DNA from 2 places in the Streptomyces sp. NPDC048361 genome. Region 1 is predicted to be linked to the other one. Evidence: riboswitches for the same ligand, from Rfam matches in the RefSeq annotation. Region 1 holds a riboswitch; the other holds the start of a gene.
The links. Region 1 has a riboswitch for cobalamin ahead of AB0D31_RS01370 (ABC transporter substrate-binding protein). Riboswitches for the same ligand answer to the same signal wherever they lie in the genome.
Positions count from the first base shown of each region.

Region 2: linked by a shared signal. The riboswitch ahead of AB0D31_RS17660 (cobalamin biosynthesis protein) and the one ahead of AB0D31_RS01370 (ABC transporter substrate-binding protein) in region 1 are both predicted to bind cobalamin.

Region 1 is NZ_JBEZKW010000002.1:39,313-46,347, forward strand. Features, by position in the region: gene AB0D31_RS01355 (DUF2017 domain-containing protein) at 1-548, shown strand, start outside; gene AB0D31_RS01360 (amino acid permease) at 867-2,330, shown strand; gene AB0D31_RS01365 (M67 family metallopeptidase) at 2,427-2,849, shown strand; cobalamin riboswitch at 2,927-3,077, shown strand; gene AB0D31_RS01370 (ABC transporter substrate-binding protein) at 3,115-4,101, shown strand; gene AB0D31_RS01375 (iron ABC transporter permease) at 4,266-5,294, shown strand; gene AB0D31_RS01380 (ABC transporter ATP-binding protein) at 5,392-6,186, shown strand; gene AB0D31_RS01385 (putative leader peptide) at 6,253-6,381, shown strand; gene AB0D31_RS01390 (MoaD/ThiS family protein) at 6,507-6,785, shown strand; gene AB0D31_RS01395 (cysteine synthase) at 6,787-7,035, shown strand, end outside.
Region 2 is NZ_JBEZKW010000027.1:66,031-73,065, reverse strand. Features, by position in the region: gene AB0D31_RS17670 (putative cobaltochelatase) at 1-1,539, opposite strand, end outside; gene AB0D31_RS17665 (cobyric acid synthase) at 1,592-3,136, opposite strand; gene AB0D31_RS17660 (cobalamin biosynthesis protein) at 3,118-4,074, opposite strand; cobalamin riboswitch at 4,169-4,310, opposite strand; gene AB0D31_RS17655 (hypothetical protein) at 4,502-4,726, opposite strand; gene AB0D31_RS17650 (inorganic phosphate transporter) at 4,758-6,008, opposite strand; gene AB0D31_RS17645 (lysozyme) at 6,140-6,928, opposite strand; gene AB0D31_RS17640 (class II aldolase/adducin family protein) at 7,035-7,035, shown strand, end outside.

The DNA of each region.
Region 1 (7,035 bases):
GCGCGGCGGCCGCGTTCGACGAGGTCGAGATCGCCATCCTGCGCTCGCTCGCCGTCCAGCTGCTCGAACTCGTCGGGCCCGGTGACGAGCCGGCCGAGGACGCGGACCCGCTGGCCGCCCTGTTCGCCGAGGGCCCGAGCGAACCGCCCGCCGACCCGGCGCTCGCCCGCCTGTTCCCCGAGGCGTACGCGAGCGAGGAGAGCGACGAACTGCGCGCCAAATCGGCCGAGTTCAGGCGCTTCACCGAGAACGACCTGCGCGCGCGCAAGCGCAGCGACGCCCTCGCGGTCGTGCACGGCCTGGACGCCCTGACGCCCCAGGGCGACGGCGGCGCCGTCCTCAAGCTGACAGCCGAGGACGCGCGGCACTGGCTCGGCGCCCTCAACGACCTGCGCCTGACCATCGCGACCCGTCTGGAGATCACGGACGAGGACGAGAGCGGCGAGCTGTACCGGCTGCCGGACGACGACCCGCGCAAGCCGATGGTGATGGCCTATCTGTGGCTGGGTGTGTTGCAGGAAACACTCATCGAAACGCTCATGCCCTGACCGATCGACCGGAAGAGGAGCGTTCGCTCAGCGGACGCTCAAATCCGTATAACGATCCTGTTACCCCATCGATCTGCTTTGTCATATTGACGAACCTTTGTCCGCTTCTTCCTGTGATCTGCGCCACAAAGCCCGCTGGGGATCACCCATAAGGCCGTGATAAATCTTCACGACCACCCGGGGACGCCACCCATGTTCCCGGGGGCGCTTCGACCGGCAGACCGCCGGTGGCACTCCATCCACATCCGGGGGGATCAGGACCTGATCCGACGCTTCGTGACGAGGCGGGCGGGTCAGCATGGAGAAAGGCGCACCACCATGACCTCAGCGCAGGTCGACCAGCACGGAGACCGTCCTGCCGGCATTGAGGCCGCGGGGACCGCCCAGGCTCCGGGCGAGGGCTCGGGCGAGGGATACCAGCGGGGCCTCGGGGCCCGGCAGATCCAGATGATCGCGATCGGCGGTGCCATCGGCACCGGCCTCTTCCTCGGCGCGGGCAAGGCCATCTCGAAGGCCGGCCCCAGCCTCATCCTGGCCTACGCCATCGCGGGCCTGGTCATCTTCTTCATCATGCGCGCCCTCGGCGAGCTGCTCATGTACCGCCCGGTGTCGGGCTCCTTCTCGGAGTACGCCCGCGAGTTCGTCGGCCCGTTCTGGGGCTATGTGACCGGCTGGACGTACTGGCTCTTCTGGGTCGTCACCGGCATCACCGAAGTGACCGCTGCCGCCCAGTACATGTCCTTCTGGACCCACAAGAGCTTCCCGCAGTGGGCCTACGCGCTCATCTTCACGCTGGTCCTGTACGCGGTGAACCTCATCTCCGTGAAGCTCTTCGGTGAGCTGGAGTTCTGGTTCTCGATGGTCAAGGTGACCGCCATCGTCGGCATGATCCTGATCTGCGCCGGCATCCTCACCGTCGGCTTCTCCGACGCCGCGGACACCGCCACCGTCGCCAACCTGTGGAGTGACGGCGGGTTCTTCCCCAAGGGCATCGGCGGCACGCTGATGACGCTCCAGATCGTGATGTTCGCCTTCCTCGCCGTCGAGCTGGTCGGTGTGACCGCCGGCGAGTCCAAGGACCCCGAGAAGACGCTGCCCAAGGCCATCAACACCGTGCCGTGGCGCATCGCCGTCTTCTACATCGGCGCCCTGATCATGATCCTCTCGGTCGTCCCGTGGCACGAGTTCCAGCCCGGTGTCAGCCCCTTCGTCGCCGCCTTCCAGAAGATGGGCCTCGGCATCGGCGCGGCCATCGTCAACTTCGTCGTGCTGACCGCCGCGCTCTCCTCCTGCAACTCGGGCATGTACTCCACCGGCCGCATGCTGCGCGACCTCGCGCTCAACGGCCAGGGCCCGAAGGTCTTCACCAAGCTCACCAAGTCCGGCACCCCGCTGGTCGGCACCTCGGTCTCCGCCGCGCTCATGCTGGTCGGCGTGTGGATCAACTACGTGGCGCCCGGCAAGGCCTTCGACTACGTGGTCTCCTTCGCCACCATCTCCGGCATGTGGGCCTGGATCATGATCCTGGTCTGCCAGATCCGCTACCGCGCCAAGGCCGACCGCGGCGAACTGCCGCAGTCCACCTTCCGCGCCCCCGGCGCCCCGTACACCAGCTGGTTCGCACTGCTCTTCATCTTCATGGTCATCGTGATGATGGGCATCGACAAGGACTCCCGCGTCTCGCTGTACTGCGCGCCGCTGTGGGCCCTGATCCTCGGCGTCTCCTACCTGGTCCTCAAGGCCAAGAACCCCGAGAACAAGGCGTTCGCCAAGCGCGCCTGAGCCGCCGCTGAAGCTCTGACCAGCAGGTTCTCACCATGCGGGCCGTTCCGTATCGCACCTCGATACGGGACGGCCCGTCTGCTTATCCTTGCCGACATGCTGACCCTCACCCAGGCCCTGTACGACCAGCTCGTGGCGCACGCCCGCGCCGACCACCCCGACGAGGCGTGCGGTGTGGTCGCGGGCCCGGCCGGCACCGGCCGCCCCGAGCGCTTCATCCCGATGCTGAACGCGGCCCGCTCGCCCACGTTCTACGAGTTCGACTCGCAGGACCTCCTCAAGCTCTACCGCGACCTCGACGACCGCGACGAGGAGCCGGTGATCGTCTACCACTCCCACACCGCGACCGAGGCCTACCCCTCCCGCACCGACGTGACGTACGCCAACGAGCCCGGCGCGCACTACGTCCTGGTGTCGACGGCGGACACGGACGGCGCGGGCGAGTTCCAGTTCCGCTCCTACCGCATCGTGGACGGCGTGATCACTGAGGAAGATGTAAGGGTCGTAGAGGCCTACTGACGAATACGCGTACGGGCGGATTTCGCGCATACTGTGCATGCGCGCGTTCTGTCCGTGCGCACGGCCGCCGGCTGTGCGCACCTTCGCCGTCCGTGCGCACCTTCGATCACGGGGCGGCAGGACCCAGGAAGCCGGTGCGAATCCGGCACGGTCCCGCCACTGTGACCGGCGCCGAGGACACCCCTCGGCGCCGGAAGCCAGGAACTGGCCTGCCGCCTTCTCCCATCGACAGGGGACGTGGAAATCCCCTTGGAGGAGCTCGGCCATGCTCTGGCGCCGCGCGGCACTCGCCGCCGCCCTGCTGTTCCCGCTCGCCGCGTGCACCTCGCCCGCGCGACCCGAGGCCGCGGGCGGTCCCGCCCCCGGCTTCCCGTACACGGTCACCAACTGCGGGGTGACGACGACATACACCGCGCCCCCGAAGCGGGCGGTGACGATGAACCAGCACGCCACCGAGGTGATGCTGGAGCTGGGCCTCGTCAAGTCCCTCGCCGGGACCGCCTACTTGGACGACAAGGTGCTGTCGAAGTACGCGGCGGACTACCGCACGGTCCCGGTCCTGGCCGCCGCATACCCCTCCTACGAGAAGCTCCTGTCCGTCAACCCGGACTACGTCTACGGCGGTTACGCCTCCGCCTTCGCCGCGAACGAGGGCCGCGGCCGCGAAGCCCTCGCCAAGAGCGGCATCAACTCCCGTCTCAACGTGGAGAACTGCCCCAAGGGCGCGGCGACCACGATGAACGACGTGTACGAGGAGGTCCGCGAGGTCGGCCGCACCTTCGGCGTGCCCGACCGGGCGGAAAGCTGGGTGAAGGCGGCCGAGGCCACCAACGCGAAAGTGGCCCGCACGGGCGCGCCGCCGGTGCCGGTCTTCGTCTACGACAGCGGCGACGCGACGGCGTTCACCCTCGGCGGCAAGGGCATCGGCAACGACATCGTGACGCGGGCGGGCGGCCGCAACGTCGTCGCGGACGACCTCAGGACGAAGTCGTTCGGCGACGCGAGCTGGGAGAACGTGGTGGCCCGCGCCCCCGAGACCATCCTGATCCTGGACTACGGCGGCACGAGCGTGGAGGCCAAGAAGAAGCGCCTGCGCGACGACCCGGCCCTGGCGTCCGTCCCCGCCGTCAAGAACAACCGGTTCGCGGTCCTGCCCCTGTCCGACATGGTGACGGGCGTTCGGGCGCCGGACGCGGTGGCGAAGCTGGCGACACAGCTCTCCGCGACGGCGGGGGCGGGGGCGGGGGCGTGAACGAGCTCCCGAACACGGGCTCACCGCGCACCGCAGCTCTCCGCGACGGCGGGGGCGGGAACGGGGGAGTGAGGGAGCCCCTGAACACGGGCTCACCGCGACGCACACCGAGCGGGGCGGCGCAGAGCCACGGTGAGCCGGATCGGGGCCCAAGAGGCGCGGCCGTGACCCCGCGCCTGCGCTACCCCGCGCTGCTCGGCGGACTCACCCTCGTGCTCCTGGCCGCGGCCACCGCCGGGCTCGCGCTCGGCTCGGTGCGGATACCGGCCGGCGATGTCCTGGCCATCGTCACCGGCGCCGCCGAACCCGGCCCGTACCGCACGATCGTCCTGGAGGTCCGGGCACCCCGCGTCGTGCTCGGCGCGGTCACCGGCGCCGGGCTCGCCGTCATCGGCACCACCCTCCAGGCCCTCGTCCGCAACCCCCTCGCCGACCCGTTCCTGCTCGGCGTCTCCAGCGGCGCGTCCGCCGGAGCCGTCGCCGTCATCGTCCTCGGAGCCGGCGCGGGCCTCGCCACCACCGTCGCCCTGCCCGCCGCCGCCTTCGCGGGCGCGCTCGCCGCCCTCGTCCTCGTCTACGCCCTCGCCCGGCGCGCCGGCTCGATGACCGGCGGCCGCCTGGTCCTCGCCGGGGTCGCCGTCTCCTACGTCCTGTCGGCGCTCACCAGCCTGATCCTCGTCACCTCCGCCCGCGCCGAGCACGTACAGGAAGTGCTGCACTGGACGCTCGGCGGACTCGGCGGCGCCCGCTGGTCCATGCTCGCCCTGCCCGCCACCGCCCTCGTCCTCGGCACCCTCGTCCTGATCACCCTGGCCCGCCCCCTGGACCTGCTGCTCGTCGGCGAGGAGGGCGCCACCGTGCTCGGCCTCGACGCGGGCCGCTTCCGCGCCGCCGCCTTCGTCCTCACCTCCCTGCTCACCGGTGTCCTCGTCGCGTACACCGGGGCGATCGGCTTCGTCGGCCTGATGGTTCCGCACGCCGCCCGCATGGCCGTCGGCGCCGCCCACCGCACCCTGCTCCCCGTCGCGGCACTCGGCGGCGCCGCCTTCCTCGTCGTCGCCGACCTCGCCGCCCGCACCGTCGCCGCACCCCAGGACATACCCGTCGGCGTGCTCACCGCGCTCACCGGCGGCCCGTTCTTCCTGTGGATGCTGCGCGGCCGCGGCGCCCGCACGGAAGGCGGCCCGGCATGACGACCCTGCGCGCCGAGTCGCGGCGCGGAAGGCGGCCCCGCACGACGTCCCTGAGCACCGAGTCGCCGCGCGGCGCCCGCACGGAAAGCGCCCCCGCATGACGACCCTGCGCGCCGAGTCCCTCACGTACACCACGCCCCAGGGCCGCACCCTCCTGCACGACATCACCCTGGACGCCGCCGACGGCGAGACCATCGGCCTGGTCGGCCCCAACGGCAGCGGCAAGACCACCCTGCTCCGCTGCGTCTACGCCACGCTGCGTCCCACCACCGGACGCGTCCTGCTGGACGGCGCCGATCTGCACGCCCTGCCGGCCAAGGCCCGCGCCCGCCGCATAGCGACCGTCCCGCAGGACGCCGACGCCGGCGGCATCGAACTGAGCGTGCGCGAGATCGTCGCCATGGGCCGCTCCCCGCACCACCGCTTCTGGGAGGCCGACACCGCCGCCGACCGCGCCCTCGTACGCGAAGCCCTCGCCCGCGTCGGCATCGCGGACCTCGCCGGCCGCCCCTTCCCGTCCCTGTCCGGCGGCGAGCGCCAGCGCGCCCTGGTCGCCCGCGCCCTCGTCCAGCAGCCGGACGTCGTCGTCCTGGACGAGCCGACCAACCACCTCGACATCCGCTACCAGCTCGAAGTCCTGTCCCTGGTCCGGGAGTTGGGCACGGTCAACCTCCTGGCCCTGCACGACCTGAACCTCGCCGCGTACTACTGCGACCGCGTCTGCGTCCTCGCCGCGGGCCGGATCGTCGCGGCGGGCCCGCCCGCGGAGGTCCTCACCGCGGAGCTGCTGCGCGCGGTGTACGAGGTCGACGCCGAGGTGAACATCCACCCGGCCACCGGCGCCCCCACCATCGTCTACCTGCCGCCGACCACCGTCACGACCACATGCTGAGCAAGGTCCATCCAGTATGCGAGATCACATTCCGGGAAGCGGACCGGGAATCTATACGATGACCCCATGGTTTCGAACGACGTGAGCGACGAGACGCCGAGCAGTGGCCCCGCCCTGCTGCTCGTGGCGCGGCTGCACGTCGACCTGTGCCGCCTCGCCAGCGCGATCTGTACGGCCCGCGCCGCCGCCCTCTGACGCCGCGGCGCCCCGCACCGAAGAACCAACGCACCACCCGCACGCCCCAGGGCGCGCGGTGCGCGGACCCGGGCCGCGCCCCCTGCCTCTCCCTTCCGACGTCCTTCCGATCAGGAGCCCACGCCATGGCCATCGAGGTCCGCATCCCGACCATCCTCCGCACCTACACCGACGGCGCCAAGGCGGTCGAGGGCAACGGCGCCACCCTCGCCGACCTGTTCCACGACCTCGACGCCCGGCACACCGGCATCCGCGAGCGCATCGTGGACGGCGACAACCTGCGCCGCTTCGTGAACGTGTACCTCAACGACGAGGACGTCCGCTTCCTCGACGGCATCGACACCAAGCTGGCCGACGGCGACAACGTCACGATCCTCCCCGCGGTCGCGGGCGGCGCTGTCTGACATGCGCTACGACTCCGCTCTCGCCGCGGTCGGCAACACCCCGCTGGTCCGCCTGCCGCGCCTGTCGCCCTCGGACGACGTGCGGATCTGGGCCAAGCTGGAGGACCGCAACCCGACCGGCTCCATCAAGGACCGGCCGGCGCTCCACATGGTCGAACAGGCCGAGAAGGACGGCCGGTTGACGCCGGGCTGCACCATTCTCGAACCGACCAGCGGCAACACCGGCATCTCGCTCGCGATGGCGGCGAAG
Region 2 (7,035 bases), on a different contig from region 1:
CCGCTGCCGTGCCGCCATCGACCCGGACGCGTCGACCACGAAGAGCACGAGGTTGCCCTCGCGGCCCTCGCGGGTGGCCTGGCGCAGATCGTCGCGGCGTACGACCAGGCCGCGGCCCGAACGGCCGCGCGCCCGCTGATGCGGGGCCGCGGCCTGCACGGTGGCCGTCAAGTGCAGCTTGGTGAGGGCCCCTTGGGGGCGGCGCGAACCGGTCGTACGGCCGTGGTCGGTGCGGGCCCGGGAGCGCCGGCCCGCCGCGCCCTGGCCGAGCCCCGGCACGCTCAGCATCTTCGTACGGAACGGCTCGGCGGCCTTCACCGCGGCGCGCTCGCCGGGGCCGCTCGGAGCAGGTGCGGCGGGCGGCTCCGGCGCCTCGGAGGTGTCCGGGGACGCGGACGGCTCGGGGGCGTCCGCGGGGCTCTCGGGGGAGTCGCCCTGCGGCGGCACCCCGCCGCCGCCACCGCCGCCGGGGCCCTCGGGGCCCGGGTCCGGATCGTCGTCGCCCTCGGCACCCTCGCCACTCTCGTCGCCCTGGAACTGCTCCAGGGTCTCGTCGAGCTTGTCCTGGTCGAGGCCCGGAGCGTCGAACGGGTTGCGCCGGCGCCGGTGCGGCAGCGCGAGCAGCGCCGCCTGCCGGACGTCGTCGCTCGTCACCTCCGTCCGCCCGGCCCACGCGGCGAGCGCGGTCGCGGTGCGAGCCATCACGATGTCGGCGCGCATCCCGTCGACCTCGAACGCGGCGCAGGTCGCCGCGATCTGGAGCAGCACCGCGTCGCCGAGGACGACGGAGGGCAGCAACTCCCGTGCCGCCACGATCCGTTGACGCAGGGCGCTTTCGTCCTCGGCCCAGCGCGCGGCGAACCCGGCCGGGTCGTCGTCGTGGGCGAGGCGCCGGCGCACCACCTCGACGCGCTGCCCGGGCTCGCGCGAGGCCGCCACCTCGACGGTCAGGCCGAACCGGTCGAGCAACTGCGGCCGCAGCTCGCCCTCTTCGGGGTTCATCGTGCCCACCAGCAGGAACCGCGCGGCGTGCCGCACCGAGACGCCCTCGCGCTCGACGTAGGAGGACCCCATCGCGGCGGCGTCGAGCAGCAGGTCGATGAGGTGGTCGTGGAGCAGGTTGACCTCGTCGACGTACAGGATGCCGCGGTGGGCGTCGGCGAGCAGGCCCGGTTCGAAGGCCTTCACGCCCTCGCCGAGTGCCCGCTCGATGTCGAGGGCACCCACCAGACGGTCCTCGGACGCGCCGACGGGCAGCTCGACCATGCGCGCCGCGCGCAGCCCGCCGGGACCGCTCTCGTGCGGCCCGTCCGGGCACTGAGCGTCGGGCGCCGCCGGGTCGCAGCTGAACCGGCAGCCCGGCACGACGGCCACCTCCGGCAGCAGATCCGCGAGCGCCCGCACGGCGGTGCTCTTCGCGGTGCCCTTCTCGCCCCGGACGAGAACACCTCCCACGGCCGGGCTGACGGCGTTCAGGAGCAGCGCGAGCCGCAGGTCGTCCATGCCGACGACGGCGGTGAACGGATACCGGGTGCTCATGTGCCGATCTCTCCTTCGAGTAGTGCTGTACGCGGCGGGCGGGCGGTGCAGGTCACGGCGCGCCCGGCGGGATGAAGGGCAGGCCGGCGGGCGGGCCCTGCTCGATCAGGCGCAGCAGGGCGTCGGTGTCGGCGTGTTCCTCGATCAGGTCTCCGAGCCGGTCGAGCTGCTCCTCGCGGAGCACCCCGAAGGAGGTGTCGGGCGCGGGCACGAACCGGCGGCCCGCGTCCCGCGCGACCTGTTCGAGGAAGCGGCGCCGGAACCCGTCGCTCTCCAGGGAGCCGTGCCAGTGCGTGCCCCAGACGGAACCGACCCGGCACCCGTCCAAGAAGGCTTCCCCGCCGAGGACTTCGGCCACGCCGTGATGGATCTCGTACCCCTCGACGCGCTCACCGAGAGCCTCGCCGACGGGCCTGGCCAGGGTCTTCTCCGCGGCGAACCGCACCCGGACCGGCAGCAGACCGAGCCCGGCCACCGAGCCGGCCTTCGACTCGACGTCGTCCTCGATGTGCTCGCCGAGCAGCTGGAACCCGCCGCAGATGCCGAGCACCGGGCGGCCGTCGGCGGCCCTTCTGGCCAGCTCTGCCGCGAGGCCGCGCTCGCGCAGCCACTCCAGGGCGCGGACGGTGCCGCGGGTGCCGGGCACCACCACGAGGTCGGCGTCGGTGAGCTCCTCGGGCCGGTCCACGAACCGCACGACGACGCCGGGTTCGGCGGCGAGTGCGTCCACATCGGTGAAGTTGGACATCAGCGGCACCGCGCACACCGCGACCCGCAGCACGTCCTCGCCCACGGGCGGTGCCACCACCGACTCGCGTACGGTTCCGCGCATCGAGACACGCAGGCCGTCCTCCTCGTCGATGCCGAGGCCGTGGGCGTAGGGCAGGATCCCGTAGGTGTGCCGTCCGGTGAGGCCGCGCAGCATCTCGATGCCGGGCTCCAGGAGCGTCACATCGCCGCGGAACTTGTTGACGACGTACCCCGCGACCAGCGCCTGGTCCTCGGGGCTCAGCAGCGCCGTGGTGCCGAAGAACGAGGCGAAGACCCCGCCCCGGTCGATGTCGCCGACCACGACGACGGGCAGCCGGGCGGCCCGCGCGATGCCCATGTTGACGATGTCGGTGCGCCGCAGATTGATCTCCGCCGGGCTGCCCGCCCCCTCGCAGATCACGGCGTCATACGTTGTCCGGAGCTCCGCGAGGCAGTCCAGCACGGGGCCGAGGAGCGCCTCTCGGCGCCCTCCGCCCAGTGCCTTCCCGGCGGACGGCCCGCCGGACGTGCCGAAGAACCCGCGGGCGCTCAACTCGCCCACCGGCCTGCCCATCAGGACGACCTGGCTGGAGCGGTCGCTGCCGGGTTTGAGCAGCACCGGGTTCATCAGGGCGGTCGGCTCCACCCGGGCCGCCTGCGCCTGCATCGCCTGCGCCCGGCCGATCTCCGCGCCCTCGCGCGTCACGAACGAGTTCAGCGACATGTTCTGCCCCTTGAAGGGGGCCACCTTGACGCCCCGGCGCACCAGCCAGCGGCAGATCCCGGCCGTGACGACGCTCTTGCCGGCGTCCGATGTGGTGCCCGCGATCAGCAGCCCGCCACCCATGTACGTCCCCTCCTCACAGCGGCTCGCGCGACCACGGCGCCGGCCAGCGTCAGCCAGCCCACCGTGCGTGAGAGCCGTACCGCCCGTTCGATGTCCGCGACTTCGACGGCGCGGCCCGCCGTGTTCAGGACCGGCCGGTGCTCGACCCGTCCCGCGTAGGAGAGCGTGCCGCCGAGCCGCACGCCGAGCGCCCCCGCGAACGCGGCTTCCACCGGGCCCGCGTTGGGGCTCGGGTGCCGGCCCGCGTCGGTGCGCCAGGCCCGTACCGCGCCCCTGGAGTCGGGCCCCGCGAGCGCGGCGAGGGCGGCGGTGAGGCGGGCGCCCGGCCAGCCCATCACGTCGTCCAGGCGTGCCGAGGCCCAGCCGTACCGGCGGTACTTGGCCGACTTGTGCCCGACCATCGCATCGAGGGTGTTGACCGCGCGGAAGCCCACGAGGCCCGGCACGCCCGCGAGCGCGCCCCACACCAGGGCGCCGACGACCGCGTCGGAGGTGTTCTCGGCGACGGACTCGACCACGGCGCGCGCGACGCCGTCGGCGTCCAGGGAGTGCGGGTCGCGTCCGCACAGGTGCGGCAGGCGCTCCCGCGCCGCGTCCACATCGCCCGCGGCGAGTGCGGCCCCGATGGCCCGCGCCTCGCGGCCGAGCGAGGTGCCGCCCACCACGCTCCAGGTGGCGGCCGCGGTCAGCGCGGCGGCCGCGACGGAACGGTCGCGTACGGCACGGGAGAGCAGGGCCGCGGCGCCCGCGGCGCCGCCCGCGCACACGGCGGTGTGCAGGGCGCCCCAGCCGCGGTGGTCGCGCCACAGGGCGCGTTCGACGGCGCCGGCCGCCCGGCCGAACGCGGCGACGGGATGGCCGCGGCGCGGGTCGCCGAGCAGGAGGTCGCCGATGAGTCCGGCGGTCGCGCCGTAGACGAAGGTGCGGTCGGCTCGCATGCTCAGCGCGCCAGGGCGGAGCGGCACGGGCCGGAAGGTCTCAACGGGCAGGCGCGCATGGCGGTATGTCCTCACTCAGGGTGTCCGCGCCCTGGTTCGACGTGACCGGCGGTGAGAGTTCCTGGCTCGCGGGGATCGCTCCCCGGTGACAGTGGCGGGACCGCGCCGGATTCGCACCGGCTTCCTCTTCTGCCGCCGTAGCTGGCCGGTGCAGTCCACCACGCCCCGAGAACAGCCGTCAACTTGCCGTTGACCTGCGGCGCGAGAGAGTGCCCGGCACCACAGCGAACCGCCCCGCGGCGCGGGCCACGGGGCGGTTCGGGTGGGGCGTGCGGGTCGGGCGACCGATGCCCGCGGGTCAGGTGACTGATGTCCGCGGGTCAGGTGGCTGTCACCCGCGGATCAGGCGTCTGACGACGCCCGCGGGTCAGGCGACGATCAGGTAGATCCCGTACGCCACGGCCGCCGCGCAGAGCGCGAAGCAGGCGTACGCCCCGGTGCGGGCCATCGCCACGTTGCCCGCGGTGCCGGAGGCCGCGGCCTCCCGCTTGGTGAGGCCGACGATGCCGAGGGTGAACAGGCCCACCAGGCCGACGGTCACCGCGAGGCTGACGCCGAAGACGGAGCCAAGAGCTGCCCAGTCGATGTGCATGAGGATTCCTTAGCTGGCCGGAGCGACCGAGTCAGACCGCCGCCGGAGTGGGCGGGTCGGCGGGGGCCGGGGCCTGGATCGTGGCCCTGAGGTCGGTCGACGCGAGCGCCAGACCGGTGGGCGGCGGGCTGACCGCGGCGATGGCGGTGGTGATGACACCGGCGGGCTCGGCCACGGGGGCGTCGTCGGCGGTGACGTTGTGGGCGTCGACCGGCTGGCGGCGCGACAGCTTCCAGATGATGCCCGAGCCGGCGATCAGGAGGAGCGCGACGGCGGCGATGCCCCAGGGGCCCTGCTGGGTGAGGAACTCCGCGCCCGCGCCGACGAGTCCGGCGGCCGGCAGCGTCAGGATCCAGGCGACGGCCATGCGGGTCGCGGTGGACCAGCGGACCACTCCGCCCTTGCGGCCGATGCCGGCGCCCATGACCGAGCCCGAGCAGACCTGGGTGGTGGAGAGCGAGAAGCCGATGTGCGAGGAGGCGAGGATGACGGTCGCCGCGCCGGTCTGGGCGGCGAAGCCCTGCGGCGGACGCAACTCGGTGAGGCCCTTGCCCATGGTGCGGATGATGCGCCAGCCGCCGAGGTAGGTGCCCATCGCGATGGCCAGACCGGCCGAGACGATGACCCACAGCGGGGGGTTCGCGCCGGGGTGCAGCACCCCGGCGGTGACCAGGGCGAGGGTGATGATGCCCATCGTCTTCTGGGCGTCGTTGGTGCCGTGGGCGAGCGAGACCAGGCCGGCCGATGCGATCTGCCCGGCGCGGTACCCCTTGGCGGTGGCCTTGTCGGCGGTGTTCCGGTTGAGCCGGTACGTGAGCCTGGTGGCCAGCATCGCGGCGATGCCCGCGACGATCGGGGCGGCCACGGCCGGGAGCAGCACCTTGGTGACGACGGTGGAGCCGTGGACCGAGGACCAGCCGGCCGACATGACCGCGGCGCCGATGAGGCCGCCGAACAGGGCGTGGGAGGAGCTGGAGGGCAGCCCGAGCAGCCAGGTCAGGAGATTCCAGAGGATGGCACCGACCAGGGCAGCGAAGATGACCTCGGTGCGGATTCCCTTTTCGTCGATGATCCCGCCGGAGATCGTCTTGGCGACCTCCACCGACAGGAACGCGCCGACCAGGTTGAGCGCGGCGGACATGGCGACCGCCGTCTTGGGCTTCAGGGCGCCGGTCGAGATGGTGGTGGCCATCGCGTTGGCGGTGTCGTGGAAACCGTTCGTGAAATCGAACACTAGAGCTGTCACGATCACAATCGCGAGCAGCAGCGTGATGTGTTCCATTTACCCAGGCAATCGTTCGACGTCAGTGGCGGGACGAACGTAAGTAACCTGAATGAACGGAAGATGAACTGGGGCGGGCGCACTGGTGACCGTGGCCGGTTCCCGCGCCGCCCCGGTCCGCCGGGGGCCGTTCAGCGCCCGGCCGCGAACCGTTTCAACTGCGCAAAAGTCCCATTGAAGAGATTCTGGTCACCCGGCAGGGCTCCGCCGCCATTGGCGTGCTGCCACACCGTCCAGTACGACCAGCCCGCGGGCAGCGCGCCGGGCGCGACGGCGTACCGGGCGAGCCACAGGGGGTGGTCGGCGGCGAAGGCTGTGCTGTGGCCGGTGCACCGGTTCCACCACGCCGTGGTCGTGTAGATCACCGGACGGCGGCCGGTGCGCAGCCGCACCTCGTCGCTGAACCCGGCGACCCAGTCGGTCATCTCGGCGGGGCTCAGCCCGTAGCAGGTGTCGCCGCTGCCGCCCCTGGCGTCCTTGCCGTACGGGTTGTGCTCCAGGTCGACCGCGGGCGGCAGGGTCCAGCCGTCACCCCGCCAGCCGCCCCCGTTGGCCGCGAAGAACGCCGCCTGCGCCCGGCCCGAGGACTGGTCGGGCACCGCGAAGTGATAGGCGCCCCGGATCAGGCCCACCCGCCGGGCGCCGTCGTACTGCTGCCCGAAGAACGGGTTGCGGTAGGTCGTCGACTCGGTTGCCTTCACGTACACGAAGGTCGCCCCACGGCTCTTCGCGGCGGCCCAGTCGACGCTCCGCTGGTGCGAGGAGACGTCATGGCCGGCGGGCTTGTCCTGCGCCGACGCACCGTGCGGCGCCGCGAGCGCGGTGAGGGCCGTACAGCCCAGCGCGAGGGCCGCCAGGCGCAGTGCGAGCGCGGCCCGCGCGCGGCTGAGGCGGGCGAGCGGACCCTGGTCCCGAACCATGGATTTCCCCCGAATTGCGGTGTACGGACCCAAACGTGCAGAGGCTAGTGGACGATCGCTTCCCGGCCCGTCCGTGGGACGCGTCCGCCCTGGCAGGATCAGTCTCA